4 regions of the Arthrobacter sp. NPDC080031 genome follow, and region 2 is predicted to be linked to each of the others. Evidence: riboswitches for the same ligand, from Rfam matches in the RefSeq annotation. Region 2 holds a riboswitch; each other region holds the start of a gene.
What was found. A riboswitch is a leader RNA that binds a small molecule or an ion and turns the genes downstream of it on or off. The one in region 2 is predicted to bind S-adenosylmethionine.

Region 1 (3,522 bases), on a different contig from region 2:
AGGCCCATGCGCTCCGCGGCCCGGTGTTCGGCGGCTTCGCGGGACATGCCCCGGGCCAGATACACGAGGACCAGCTCATTGTGCTCGATGTCCAGGGCCGGTGCGGCGGTCAGCGTTGCCTGGGTGGGGCGCGTGGCCTTGAGGAGCTCGAGCTGGGAGCGGACCGAGACATACTCGCCGGCACCCATGGAGAGCGCGCCCGCGAGCAGGCCGGCGATGCCGCTGAACAGGACCACCGTGGCGGGAACGCCGGTGGCAGCCATGCCCATCACGAGGGAAAGGTTGCTGACCAGGCCATCGTTGGCGCCGAATACGGCCGCGCGGAAGGTGCCGGACAACCTGTTGCGGCCGCGCGTCGCCAGGCCGCGGACTACTTCTTCATGGATCTGTTCGTCGGCCGCCATGGCGCGGGTCGCTGCCGGATCCTTCGCGTAAGGCGAGCGGCCTTCAGCCCGTTGGGCGAGGGCGAGGACGAACACTGATCCGAAGTTCCGGGCCAGGAAGCCGAGCATTCGGCTTCGGACAGAGGCCGCCTTCGGCATACCGGCATGTTCGCCGAGGAGCCTGAGCCAGTGTGCCTCATGGCGGCCCTCGGCCTCTGCGAGGGCCAAGAGGATTTCGCGTTCCTCGCCGTCGCGGCGCTGCGCCAGTTGGCGGTACACGGCGGCCTCGGCCCGCTCGTCCGCCAAGTACTGACGCCAGCGCTTGATGTCCGACGACGACGGGGGAGTCTTGGTGGCTGCTGCGTCTTGCGGCGGACTGCTTGAGTCCGAAGGATTGGCTGAATGCGAGGGTTCTGTGTGCGGTTGCACCGGGACTCCTGGGTTGCTGGGGCGGGCTTCATCGCCTCATTGCAGCTCCACCTTATCGCCAATTTCCGCTGTTTTTCGGCCGGTAATCCTCACTGGACCTTTTAGGCGCGCCTCAAAAACGGGAGGCTCATGGGAAGCCTTGACCGCAGCCGGGGGCAGTGCTGGGATGGATGGACAGGGTCCACGAATTGGCGGGGTAGCGTGATGACCGGCTGCCTCATGTGCCTGTGCGATGGGCTCAGCGGCACGTCGAACGGAGGTTGCACCATGGACAGCACCGAGACCCACACCCGCCACCCCGAACGTCCCACGGTCGAGGCCGATCCCGCCTATGACTACAGCGAGGACCTGGCGGTGGACGAGGACTGGGAAGACCAGCCCGAGGTTCTTGACGATGACGAACGGGTAGTTCCGCTCGATGCCGACGAACACCGTGAGGCCGAAGAGATCGAATAGTCCGGCCCGCTGAACCCGAGGTGCTAAGCCCTGGCAGCTAGAACGCGCTCAGGATGAAGTGCCGCTGCACGCCTGCCCGGTGCCCGGTTGCGGCCACCGTCAGGGTGAGTTTCCGTGTCGCGGGGAACCATCGGGCGGGCTGGACGGCTTTTGAGAGCGCTTCGGTGATGAGCCGAGGCTCATGATGCCAATAGCGCTCGAGGTTTCCGTCCACCACGAACGTGATGGAGCCTTGGGAGAGGTCGACGCCGGGAATCACCCGGACGAACTCGTCCACCGGGCGGTGGCGGGGCAGCGATAGGGGGCCGGACCCGGTGGCCCGGGCGGCTGTGGCGTTGGTGCCGTTTTCGAAAGGCATGGCCTTCTCCTGGGGAGTTGCTCTTGCCCGTTCGGTTGTCTCTGGTCCGAGCCGGGCCGCTTCTTCATCCGAACCACCCGTGAACATGGGGTTGGCGTGTGGCAAGTCGGAGCTTGGCGCCACATCTCTTGAAGCTGTTCCTACTGTACATGCAGGCGCGGCGCCGCACCCTCGAGGAGAAGGTGCGGCGCCGCCGTCGTACTTTACTTGGTGAAGCTTAGTGGCTGGCCACCGGGAGGACTTCCAAGGGGAGTTCCTCGGTGACCGCGCCGGCAACGCGGCGGTCCCAGGCTGCCCGGACCCCGGGCTCCGTGGGCGGCGTCAAAAGGGAAACCACGATGTAGATGACCAGCGAAGCGCCGAGGCCCCAGTAGATGGGATCGTTGGCGTAGACGCCGTCTTCGCTGGGAATGATCCCGGTGGCGTAGGCGATCAGCAGGGCCAAAGTCAGGACCGAGCCCACTGCCATGGACCACGCTGCGGCGACGCCCGTGCCACGCTTCCAGACCAGGCCGCCCAGGATGGCAACCAGGAGGCCACCCACCAGGATGTCGTAGGCGATGGTCAGGGCCACCACGACGTCTTGCGCCGCCATGGAGATCAGCACGGCCACGATGCCCAGGCCAAGGACCCAGTAGCGGTTGGCCTTGACGTCGTGCTCGGGGTTCTCGGTGTCGTTGGTGTTGATCGTCTTGCCGAACCAGCTCGCTACGAACGGGACCACGTCGGCGCGGGCAACGGTGGCTGCGGCGATGAGGGCTCCGGAAGCGGTGGACATCATGGCCGCGACTGCTGCGGCCATGACGAGGCCGCCGATCCCGATCGGCAGGATGTGGGTGGCAACCTCGGCGTAGACAACGTCCTTGCCGAGGGCCTTGACGTCGATGTTGGGCAGGGCCACACGGGCGGCCAGGCCGATCAAGGCGCCGGCCACGCCATAAAGGACGCAGTAGATGCCGGCAGTGGCGCCGCCCCAACGGGCCACCTTGGGGGTCTTGGCGGTGAAGACGCGCTGCCAGATGTCCTGGCCGATCAGCAGGCCCAGGGTGTAGACCACGAAATACGTGATGATGGTCTGCGCTCCGATGCCGTCCAGCTGGAAGAAGCTGGCGTCAACACGGGCACGAATGCCGTCGAGGCCGCCGGCGGCGTTGAGGACGAACGGGAGCATGAGGAAGAAGATGCCCACCGTCTTGATGATGAACTGCACCTGGTCGGCGAGGGTGATGGACCACATGCCGCCGATGGTGGAGTAGACCAGGACGATGGCGCCGCCGACGGCGATGGCGAGCCAGCGCTCCCAGCCGAAAAGGACAACGAAGATGGTGGCGTAGGCGCCCGTGGACGTGGCACACAGCATGAGGGTGTAGGCGAGCATGACGATGCCGGAGGTCTGCGTGGCGCGCTGGCCGTAACGCAGGCTCAGCATCTGGGAGACGGTGTAGATCTTCAGCCTCTGGATGGTGCCGGCGAAAAGCAGGCTCAGGAGGAGGACGCCCGAACCGATCGCGACCACGAGCCACATGCCGGAGATGCCGAACTTGTAGCCGAGGCCGACGCCGCCAACCGTCGATGCGCCGCCGAGGACGACGGCGGCCATGGTGCCGGTGTAGAGCATCGGGCCGAGGCGGCGCCCTGCCACCAGGAAGTCGCTGTTGTTCTTGGTGCGCGACTTGCCCCACCAGCCGAAGGCCAGCATGGCGAGCAAATACACCACCACGATCGCAATATTGATGAACGAAGAGTCCACGGTTGGCTCCTGAAAGTGACGCGCAGAGTTCTTGGGGATTCCGACGCCGGTCCGCTGGGGTTCGTTGCGGGTCGCGGAAGGTCTCTGCGCTGGTGATTGGGGAGAGTATTCTGTGACGTGTGCCTCACAAACAACTCTTGTTGCCT
Region 2 (3,522 bases):
GGGCTAACCCGCTGCCTGCTAGACCTGCTTGAGGGCCCGCTCCAGGTCCCCGATGAGGTCGTCCACATCCTCCAGCCCCACCGAAAGCCGCACGACACCGTCGCTCAGGCCGATCGCCGCCCGGCCTTCCGGGCCCATGGCGCGGTGCGTCGTGGTGGCAGGGTGGGTGATGAGGGACTTGGAGTCGCCCAGGTTGTTCGAGATGTCGATGACGGCGAGCCCGTCCAGCAGCGCGAAGGCCGCCTCCTTCGCAGATCGCCCCGCAGAGGGGAGCAACTCGAAGGTGAGCACGGTTCCGCCGGCCTTCATTTGCTTCGCGGCGAGCTCGTACTGCGGGTGCGAGGTCAGCAGCGGGTACTTGACCCAGCTGATGGCCGGCTGTTCTTCAAGCCATTCGGCGATCCGCAACGCAGACGCCGAGGAGTGATTGACGCGCAGCGCCATGGTCTCCAGGCCTTTGGTCAGGACCCAGGCGTTGAACGCGGAAAGCGAGGGCCCGGTGTGTCGCATGAGCTGCTTGACGGGACCGTCGATGAACTCCCTGGTGCCCAGGATCGCTCCGCCCAGGACCCGGCCTTGGCCGTCGATGTGCTTGGTGCCCGAGTAGACGATCACGTCTGCGCCGAGATCGCCGCAGCGCTGCAGCAGGGGAGTGGCAAAGACGTTGTCGACGACGACGGTGGCGCCCGCCGCGTGCGCGAGCTCGCTCACCGCGGCGATGTCCACGATTTCCTGCATGGGGTTCGACGGCGACTCGAAGAACACTGCCGTTGTCGGCTCGGACAACGCGGCACGCCATTGGTCCAGGTCCGGCCCGTCGACGAAGACGGTTTCGACGCCCCAGCGCGGCAGGATCTCGTTGAGGATCACGAAACAGGAACCGAAGAGCGAGCGGGCGGCAACCACGCGGTCGCCGGCAGCCAGCAACGCACCGAGGGCTGTGAAGACAGCGGACATGCCCGACGCCGTCGCGAAGCACGCCTCGGTGCCTTCGAGCAGGCGGAGTCGCTCCTGGAAGGTGGCCACGGAGGGGTTGCCGTAACGGGAGTAGACAAAGCGTTCGTCCTCGCCCGTGAACGCGCGCTCAGCGGCTGCGGCGGATTCGTAGACGAACCCTGAGTTCAGGAAGACCGCCTCGGACGTTTCCTGGAAGTTGGTGCGGTCAAGACCGCCGCGGACGGCCTGGGTGTCAGGGCTCCAGCCGGCGGCGTCAGGATTGAAAGTCACTTAGATGTTCCCCAGGTTCGTCGGAAGTCCACGGTTTTTCCAGCCGTTCACGGTTCGCTCACCGTAGCGGTCCGGCTCGCCCTCAAAGCCCTCAAGGACGTTGTACGAGGTGTAGCCAGCCTGCGTTGCGGCGATGGCCGCAGCGATGGAACGCTGGCCGGAGCGGCAGAGGAAGACCAGCTCGGTGCCATCTGCTTCCGGAGCCTGCTGCGTCAGCTGTTCGATGAAACGCGTGTTGGGGATCCCGCCGGCAAGGTTCCACTGGATGAACAGGGGATCGTTTTCGGTGGCTTTGGTGTCCGGGATGCCAATGTGTGCCCACTCGCCTTCGGTGCGGACGTCCACCAGGATGGCGCCCTGCTCCAGTTTGGCCCAGGCGTCGTGCGGGCTGAGGTCGCCTGCGTAGCTCATGCGTGGCCCTCGCCGTCGAACTCTTCGTCAAGCTGATCCACGGCATTGGCAACGGCTGCGTCCGCGCTGGCGATCGCCGCGGGGAGGACGATGGCCTGCGCCACAATCACGTCACTGCCGTTGAACGTCGCGGCCGGGCTCCCGTGCAGCACGTATCCCTCAGCGAGGGCGGTGGAGATCCGCTCGCAGAATTCCTTGGTGTCAGGGCCCGTGATGAGACGGTAGGAGAGTTTTTCTTCGGTGGGTTCAGGCATTGGTGCTCCTCAGTCACGCTTGCAGTTCGAAAGTGTCGATACGCCGAGTAGTCACCTGAGGCACCCCGCCGGAGAGAGGGTTGCCGACCAGCAAGTCAGGGCTTCGCGCTGGTGCTCATTACTCAAGAAGAAAATAACATCTACGACGGCGGCCTGCATCACCGGCCGTCGTCATGTTCCGTAACCGGGCGGCAGTCAGGCTTGCCAAGGCTCGGAACCGGTAGCTCTAGGCCTCGGTTTCATCGGGCAGCGGTTCCAGGCTCGCCTGGATCCGGGGAGGAATGGCGTCAAACCGCGACGCTACTCCTGTGGGGGAGTGATGAAAGGTGGACCCTTGATGCTTCCGGATTTCCAGCAACTCGTGTACGGATATCCCGGTGGCCGTGGCGAGCGCATGGAGCGAGAGACTGTTGTGATGAGCCAAAGCAAAAACCACGCCTGACAGGGCTTCGAAACCTTCTGTCTCGTAGATTTCCTTCACCAGGTTGGACATACCGTTCGCATCATCGATTGATCCCTGTGACGCACCAGTCGCCATGGCCGTCAGCGACCATGCAGCAGAGTCGGGGCTGATGTAGATGCTCATGTCGATACCCTACGGACTCAGGCCCGCTGGGGGAATGGGCGATACGTTTATCTTTATGGCAGCACTCACCGACCTTGACCGTCAGCTCCTCTCCGCCCTCCGGGAGGACGGCAGGGCGTCCGTGGCGAGCCTCGCGCGCAAGCTGGGCGTCGCCAGGGCAACCGTGAATAGCCGGCTCGAGCGTCTTGTCTCCACCGGAACCATCGTTGGTTTCACGGCGAGGGTGCGCGACGAGGTCGATCCACTTGCTATTAGAGCTATCGCGCTCATTGCCGTCGAGGGACGATCGGCCGACAAGGTCATTCGCCAGCTTCGGGGATTCCCGGAGATTTGGGCGCTGCACACCACCAACGGCGGATGGGACCTCGTGGCCGAGCTACGCACGGAAAGCCTCAGCGACTTTGACCAGGTACTCGGGAGGATCCGCGGCATCGCGGGGATCGTCAATAGCGAGACGAGCCTGCTGCTCAGCTCCGTCCTGCGGTAGTCGCCCGCGTAGGACGCGCGCCGAATGATCATTATGTACAAACGCTTTCGTCATTTTGTACAGATTTTCAATGAAAAGTACATACTTTGGCAATTGTGGATGCATATCGCCGCTCCGTAGCCTCGTAGCAACAGTGCTTATGAGGGAAAGGAGCGCACATGACGCGCTTTGTCGATGTCCGCAATATGGTTCGCTGGACGGCCGGGCGGGGTCCGGAGACCATCATCTCGGGGATGATTCAGTACTTGGAAGACGACTTTCGGCGGTGGGAGTCTTTTGACAAGACTCCGCGGGTGGCAAGTCACACCCCATTCGGGGTCATCGAGCTGATGCCCACCAGCGACCAGGAAACATACGGCTTCAAGTATGTAAATGGACACCCTTCGAATCCAGCGCGTGGCTTCCAGACCGTGACGGCTTTCGGTGTCCTGTCCGACGTCCACAACGGCTACCCGACGTTCCTCGCAGAAATGACAGTGCTGACAGCGCTGCGAACGGCGGCCACGTCCGGTATGGTCGCGAAGAAACTTGCGCGCCCCGATGCCCGCGTCATGGCG
Region 3 (3,522 bases), on a different contig from region 2:
ACCTCAAGCCGGACCTCGTGAGCATTTCCGCAGGCGGCAACGACCTCATCCGTCCAGGCGGCGATCCCGACGCCTTGGCCGAGAAACTCGATGCCGCCGTGCAGATCCTGAGTTCCGAAGGCGCCACGGTGGTTCTCTTTAATGGTCCGGACACCGTGTCATCCGTACTCGGCCGGATCCGCGGCAAGGTGGCCATCTACAACGAAAACCTCCGCACCGTCGCCGCCCGCCACGATGCCGTGATCGCTGACATGTGGTCCCTGCGGCAACTTTCGGACTCCCAGATGTGGGACGAAGACCGCCTGCACTTCTCGCCGCTCGGCCACCACACGATCGCCGCGATGGTCCTCGATTCACTCAATGTGCCGCACAACCTCGAACCGCTGTTCCCCAAGCCGCTCCCCCAGCGCAGTTGGCGCGAAGCCCGCTCGGGTGATCTCGTTTGGGCGCGGGAGTATTTTGTCCCGTGGGTCATCCGCCGGATCCGGCACCGGTCCTCCGGCGACGGAATCCTTCCGAAACGCCCGACGCCGGGACCCGTCTTCGGTCCTGCCGACACCATCCAGCCCCGGAGCTGACCGGGAACCACGAGGTGGGTCACAGGGAGCGGGGCTAAGCTGGTGAAAGACAGGGAGGCCCCCACCGTGAACAATTTGATCTTCTGGATTATCGTCTGCTCTTGGCTGATTCCCATGGGGATCCGCATGTACAACCGGTCGCGCCAGCGCAGGCTCCGGAACGGGGACTACGGGAACAACAGCTACGGGGGGTACCCCGGCCCCCCTCCGGGCCAGTTCCCCGGACAGCAATATCCTCCACGGAACTACCCCGTCGGATACCCGGAGCAACCCCTGGTAATCATCCCGGCTGAGCCGCAACCTCCGGTGGCGAGGCCCACACCGCAGGGCGCCCCGCCGTCGTCGGCTCCCCAACCGGACGCTGTTCCCCAACCGGACGCGGCGCACCAACCGAACGGTGCTCCCCTCGGCTACCGGGCGCGGAAACTGGCGGAACTGGACCAGGAGTACAGCGACGGGAAAATCGCCATGGAGGACTACATGAAGCTCCGCCAGGAGATCATGAACGGCTGATTCAGCCGAAGAAAGCTTCGCGCAGCTGGGGACCGAGCTGGCCGATCTCGGTGAGGAAACCGTCGTGCCCGATCGGCGCCTCGATCACGTGAACGGGAACTTCTCCGGGCAAGGCCTTGGCCAACTCGTGGGATTGTTCCGGGAAATAGAGGCGGTCCGAGTCCACCGAGGCAACGAAGAACTTCGCCGTTGCCACGGACAGCGACTCCTCCAACGAGCCCCGGCCCCGGGTGATGTCGTGGCTCATGAGCGCCTCGGTGATGGCGATGTAGCTGTTGGCGTCGAAGCGCTGGACGAGCTTGCTCCCCTGGTGGTCGAGGTAGCTCTCCACCTGGTAGCGGCCCCGGTCCCCCAACGCGGCAGCCTGGAGGGGCGCCTCGCCGTCCTGGGCGTTCCGGCCGAAGCGGAAGTCCAGTTCATCCGCCGAACGATAGGTGATGTGGGCGATCCGGCGGGCAAGGGCCAACCCCGCCTCTGGCGCGGCGTGGCCATAGTAGTCGCCGCCGTTGAAGTCGGCGTCCTGCCGGATGGCAAGCGTCTGGGCCTGCGCGAAAGCGATCTGCTCGGCGGTGCTGTACGCCCCGATCGAAATCACGGCGCATCGCTGGACGCGGTCCGGATAGCTCACGGCCCATTCCAGTGCCCGGGCACCGCCCAAGGACCCGCCGACGACGGTATGCCAGCCGTGGATCCCCAGGGCGTCGGCCAACCGGGCTTCGGCTACGGTGCTGTCCCGCAGGGTCACGAGCGGGAAGCGGGAGCCCCACGGCCTGCCGTCAGGAGCGTTCGACGACGGGCCGGTGCTGCCGTAGCAGCCTCCCACGATGTTGACGGAGACCACGAAGTAGCGGTCCGTGTCGATGGTGGCACCGGGGCCAACGAGTTGTTCCCACCAGCCTTCTTCCCCGCTCTCGCCACGGGCCACATGGGTGCTGCCAGTCAGTGCGTGCTCCACCAGGACAGCGTTGGACGCGTCTTCGTTGAGCCGCCCCCACGTCTCATAGGCAAGGACTACGTCCGGCAGGAAACCTCCGGCCTCGAGTTCGAGTCCGCCCACGGAAACATACTTGAGGGTCCCGTCCTGGGTACCGGAAAGGGGTATGGCTGTTGCAGCAATTGTCATTCGTTGACACCTCACATCGCACTTGCCCGCCGCCAATACAGCGAAGGGCCAGGTCTTCACCCGGGGCACCCCGCCGCGAAAGGAGGGTTGCCGGCCAGCAAGCCGGGGCTGTCGCTGGCACTCATGACCTATGGGAAGAGTCTAGGAAAACCGGACCCCTCCTGACGAAGATTATGACATCTTTGTGACACTTGACCGCGTTTTGTTCACGAAGCAAGGGATGCGGAAGCCAGCCGGCGAAGATTCATGCTGCGTCGCCTGCCGGCCTCCTGCGCCATCCGGAGCCGTACTAGGCGCCCTTGGCCGCCCGGAATCCTGCCTCGAGGTCCGCGAGGATATCGTCGATGTGCTCTATCCCGACGGACAGCCGCACGAGGCCCGGGGTCACCCCCGCAACGGCCTGCTGATCGGCCGTCAGCTGGCTGTGCGTCGTGGACGCCGGGTGGATGACCAAGGAACGGACGTCGCCGATGTTTGCTACGTGCGAATGCAGTTCCAGGGCGTCCACGAAGCGCTTGCCGGCGTCGATCCCGCCGCGGATGGTGAAGGAGACCACCGCGCCGGTACCGCGGGGTCCGTACTTGCGCCCGCGTTCGAACCACGGGCTGGAAGGCAGCCCCGCGTACGCGACCGATTCGACGTCGTCGCGCCCTTCGAGCCATTGCGCCACTTTGGTGGCGTTATCCACGTGGCGTTCCACCCGCAGGCTGAGGGTTTCGATCCCTTGGGAGATCAGGAACGCGTTGAACGGGGAAACTGCCGAGCCGAGGTCGCGCAGGAGCTGGACCCGGGCCTTGAGGATGTAGGAGAGGTTCGCGCCGAGGGCACCGTCCGTGCCGAGGTCGCGGGCGTAGACCAGGCCGTTGTAGCTGGGGTCCGGGGTGTTGAAGTTGGGGAACCGCCCAGGGTCCTTGCCGAAATCGAAGTTGCCGGAGTCCACGATGACGCCGGCTATGGCAGATCCGTGCCCGCCCAGGTATTTGGTGGCCGAATGCACCACGATGTCCGCGCCCCACTCGATGGGCCGGATCAGGTAGGGCGTGGCGAGGGTGTTGTCCACAACGAGCGGGACCCCCGCCTCGTGCGCGATGCGGGATACGCCCTCAATGTCCAAAACATCCTGGCGGGGGTTGGAGACGACTTCGGCGAAGAAGAGCTTGGTATTTGGCTGCACGGCGTCGCGCCAGTGGTCGAGGTTGTCCGGATCCTCGACGAAGGTGACCGAGATGCCGAATTTCTTCAGCGTGTGGGCCAGCAGGTTGTAGGTGCCGCCGTAGAGGCTCGGGCTGGCGACCACGTGGTCGCCCG
Region 4 (3,522 bases), on a different contig from region 2:
TCCAGGCGCGACCCCACGCCGAAACTGGCGCGCAGGGATCCGGAGGGAAGGCCGAGGCGCTTGAGCAGCGGGTGGGCGCAAAAGCGTCCGTCGCGCAGGCCAATGCCGTGCTCGGCCGCAAGGTAGGCAGCGACGAGCCCGGCGTCGTAACCCTGGAGCGAGAAGTTCACGACGCCGATGGTGTCCAGGGGATCGGTGTCGCTGAAGATCTGGTGCACGGTCACGCCGTCGATTTCCTTGAGGCCCTCGACCAGATGCGATCGGATGGCGGCCTCGTGGGAGTGCCATTCATCGTGGTCGAGGCTCGCAATGACCTGCGTGGCGCGGGCGAGGGTTGCCGCGCCGAGCACGTTCGGTGAGCCTCCTTCGTGCCTCGCCGGTCCCGTGGCCCAGCTGACGGAATCGAGGCGTGCCTCGCGGACGGCACCGCCTCCTGCAAGGTGCGGCGTTCCGGCGTCGAGCCAGTCCGGACGGCCCACCAGGACACCGGCGCCGAACGGTGCATAGAGCTTGTGCCCCGAGAAGACCAAGTAGTCAACATCCGCGGCGGCGATATCGATCCGGCGATGCGGGGCGAGTTGCGCCGCGTCCACCACAATCCGCGCCCCGAATTCGTGGGCCAGGGCAGCGAGTTCCTTGATGGGCAGGATCTCGCCGGTCACGTTCGACGCTCCGGTGACTGCCAGGAGGCTGACGCCACCGTGGGAGAGTGCCGAGCGGACGTTGGCCACCGTCTCGGACAAGGTTCCGGCGGCCACGATGCTGCGGTGGGGGACGCCCTGCCACGGCAGGAGATTGGCATGGTGCTCGATGTCCAGGTAGAGGACTTCGCCAGTGTGCCGACCGTCCTCAACTGGCAAGCACCCGGCCAGCAGATTGAGGGAATCGGTGGTGTTGCGGGTGAAAATGACCGAATCGTCCGGCCGCCCGCCAACGAAGTCACGGACGATGTTGCGGGCGTTCTCGTAGACCGAGGTGCTGATCTGGGACGCATAGCCAGCGCCGCGGTGGACGCTCGCGTAGTACGGCAGGATCTCGTTGAGGTACGCGGAAACGACGGTCAGGGCAGGTGCCGACGCCCCGTAGTCGAGGTTGGCGTAGCGGATGTGGCCGCCCTGGATCAAGGGTGCCTGCAACTCGGCGCCGGTGACCGCGGCCAGCGGGCGGGCTGCCCGGGGCTGGGATTCAGTGCGTTGCGGTGCAGATTCGTTGTTCAGCGAAAGAGCCGGGGAAGTAAATGTGGCTGTGCTCATGGGACCTCACTCAAGAGGGACCCCTGCGTGCAGGGGGTCCGCGCTTGCCGCATCCGTTCCGGACCGGCCGGGTCGTCACCCGGGGCACCCCGCCGCGATGGAGGGTTGCCGGCCAGCAAACCGGGGTTTCGCGCTGGCACTCGTGACCTGTAAAGAGCGTAGGACACCGGCAAGGCTGGTTCCAATGTGACCGGCGATTGTTAAGCGGATTGTTACACGGCCGGAAAATGTGCCTTTCGCCGAAGAAAAAGCGGCGGACGCCCCAAAAGAGGGGCGTCCGCCGTCGTTTATTCAGTCGTCTATTCAGTCGTCTACTCGGTGAAGGGACGGATTACAGGAGGTCGTCGAGTTCGGGGTTGAGCCTCTTGAGGACCTCGGAGTGCAGGATCGAGTTCGTGGCGACGGCGTTTCCGCCGAAGGGACCATCCGCGCCGTCCAAGGACGTGAAGCGTCCCCCGGCCTCGGTCACGATCGGCACCAAGGCGGCCATGTCGTAGACCTGGAGTTCCGGCTCTGCGGCGATGTCCACGGCGCCCTCGGCCACCAGGCAGTAGGACCAGAAATCCCCGTACGCGCGGCTGCGCCAGACATCGTTCTCGAGGCCCAGGAAGTTGTCCAGCGAACCATGCTGCTTCCACTCGGACAGCTCGGAGTAGGAAAGCGACGCATCTTCAAGCCGCGACACGTTGGAAACCTTCAGCCGTGTGGCCGCGGCCAGCGATCGGCCCATGTAGGCGCCCGAGCCCTTTGCCGCCCACCAGCGCTTGCCGAGCGCCGGAGCGCTCACGAGCCCGACTACTACCTCGCCCTCGTCCACGAGGGCGATGAGCGTGGCCCAGACGGGTACGCCGCGAACGAAGTTCTTGGTCCCGTCAATGGGATCGATGATCCAACGCCTTGAGCCGTGGCCCGTGCTGCCGAATTCTTCCCCGAGGACGGCGTCGCGGGGGCGGGAACGGGAGAGCTGACCGCGGATTGCTTCCTCGGCGGCTTTGTCGGCATCGGTGACGGGGCTCAGGTCGGGTTTGGTCTCGACCTTGAGGTCCAGTGCCTTGAACCGCTCCATTGTCAGGGAATCGACGGAGTCGGCCAGGACATGTGCCAGCCGCAGGTCGTCGTTGTAGCTCGAATCGGGTTGGGTCATGGTTCCAAACTACCGTCTATTCGCGGGTGAGCCGGGGAGGTAGGACGCCAAGCGTGCTGTTAGTCGAGCGTGCTCTTAGTTGACCGTGCCCAGTTCCTTCGCCTCTTGGGCCTCCATGCGCGGATCCGCGCCCAGAAGCCGGCGCAACGACGCCAAGCGGGCCGGGCCTGCCTCGCCCGCGTGGCCGTCGGCGACCCAGGAATCCAGTCCGCATCGAACCGCGGAGGCATCGTGCTTGCAGCCTCGCTCGCACATTTCCGTTCCGGGTTCCAGATCCGGGAAGGCGTGCAGGATGCGGTCGGGGTCCACGTGGGCGAGGCCGAAGGAGCGGATGCCGGGCGTATCGATGATCCAGCTGCCGGCGGGGGCGTCGCTGAGTTTCAGGGCGAGGGCAGAGGAGGAGGTGTGGCGTCCGCGCCCTGTCACGGCGTTGACCCCGCCCGTCGCGCGTTCGGCGCCCGTGAGGGCATTCACCATGGTGGACTTCCCGACGCCGGAATGGCCCAGGAGTACGGTTACCTTGCCGTCGAGATAGTCCCGCAATTGGCCGACGGCGTCGCCGTCGAGGCGGGCGGACAGGCCGTCGTCCGAACGGGCGTCGATGCCTGAGGCGCCTGCGTCGGCCGTGCGGCTGATGATGATGGGGAAACCGAGGCTCACATAGTTGGCGAGCAATTCCGTCGGATCCTTGACATCGGCCTTGGTGACGAGCAGCAGCGGCTCGATTCCGGCGTCGTACGCTGCCACCAACGCGCGGTCGATGAATCCGGTGCGTGGCTCCGGATTGGCGGCGGCGACCACCACCACGAGCTGGTCGGCGTTGGCGACGACGGCCCGTTCGATCGGATCCGTGTCATCGGCACTTCGCCGCAGGAGGGTCTTGCGCTCCTGGACGCGCACGAGGCGGGCGAGGGTGTCCGGGGCTCCGGACACATCGCCGACGAGGGCCACGAAGTCTCCGGGAACCACGGGGGAGCGCCGGAGTTCACGGGCGCGGGCCGCGATGACGATGCGCTCGTTGTCTGAGCTTTCGCCCACAATCGCGGTGTAGCGGCCGCGGTCGACTGTGATGATGCGCCCGATCACTGCGTCGTCGTGGCTGGGGCGGTCCTTCGTGCGGGGGCG

Region 1: it holds a riboswitch for S-adenosylmethionine, as region 2 does, so the genes downstream of both, AB0323_RS08455 (hypothetical protein) here and AB0323_RS14030 (DUF1737 domain-containing protein) in region 2, are expected to answer to the same signal.
Region 3: it holds a riboswitch for S-adenosylmethionine, as region 2 does, so the genes downstream of both, AB0323_RS17095 (homoserine O-acetyltransferase) here and AB0323_RS14030 (DUF1737 domain-containing protein) in region 2, are expected to answer to the same signal.
Region 4: it holds a riboswitch for S-adenosylmethionine, as region 2 does, so the genes downstream of both, AB0323_RS06515 (aminotransferase class V-fold PLP-dependent enzyme) here and AB0323_RS14030 (DUF1737 domain-containing protein) in region 2, are expected to answer to the same signal.

The regions. Positions count from the first base shown of each region.
Region 1 is NZ_JBFBLA010000008.1:49,122-52,643, forward strand. It holds gene AB0323_RS08445 (VIT1/CCC1 transporter family protein) at 1-812, opposite strand, end outside; gene AB0323_RS08450 (hypothetical protein) at 1,080-1,268, shown strand; gene AB0323_RS08455 (hypothetical protein) at 1,306-1,626, opposite strand; SAM riboswitch class IV at 1,641-1,760, opposite strand; gene AB0323_RS08460 (sodium:solute symporter) at 1,844-3,376, opposite strand.
Region 2 is NZ_JBFBLA010000015.1:61,574-65,095, forward strand. It holds gene AB0323_RS14015 (glutamate--cysteine ligase) at 1-7, shown strand, start outside; gene AB0323_RS14020 (O-succinylhomoserine sulfhydrylase) at 19-1,227, opposite strand; gene AB0323_RS14025 (rhodanese-like domain-containing protein) at 1,228-1,638, opposite strand; gene AB0323_RS14030 (DUF1737 domain-containing protein) at 1,635-1,892, opposite strand; SAM riboswitch class IV at 1,903-2,015, opposite strand; gene AB0323_RS14035 (hypothetical protein) at 2,119-2,478, opposite strand; gene AB0323_RS14040 (Lrp/AsnC family transcriptional regulator) at 2,534-2,965, shown strand; gene AB0323_RS14045 (ornithine cyclodeaminase) at 3,124-3,522, shown strand, end outside.
Region 3 is NZ_JBFBLA010000021.1:15,629-19,150, forward strand. It holds gene AB0323_RS17085 (SGNH/GDSL hydrolase family protein) at 1-578, shown strand, start outside; gene AB0323_RS17090 (hypothetical protein) at 645-1,091, shown strand; gene AB0323_RS17095 (homoserine O-acetyltransferase) at 1,093-2,214, opposite strand; SAM riboswitch class IV at 2,228-2,343, opposite strand; gene AB0323_RS17100 (bifunctional o-acetylhomoserine/o-acetylserine sulfhydrylase) at 2,504-3,522, opposite strand, start outside.
Region 4 is NZ_JBFBLA010000006.1:19,016-22,537, reverse strand. It holds gene AB0323_RS06515 (aminotransferase class V-fold PLP-dependent enzyme) at 1-1,253, opposite strand, end outside; SAM riboswitch class IV at 1,289-1,401, opposite strand; gene hisN (histidinol-phosphatase) at 1,585-2,397, opposite strand; gene AB0323_RS06505 (ribosome small subunit-dependent GTPase A) at 2,473-3,522, opposite strand, start outside.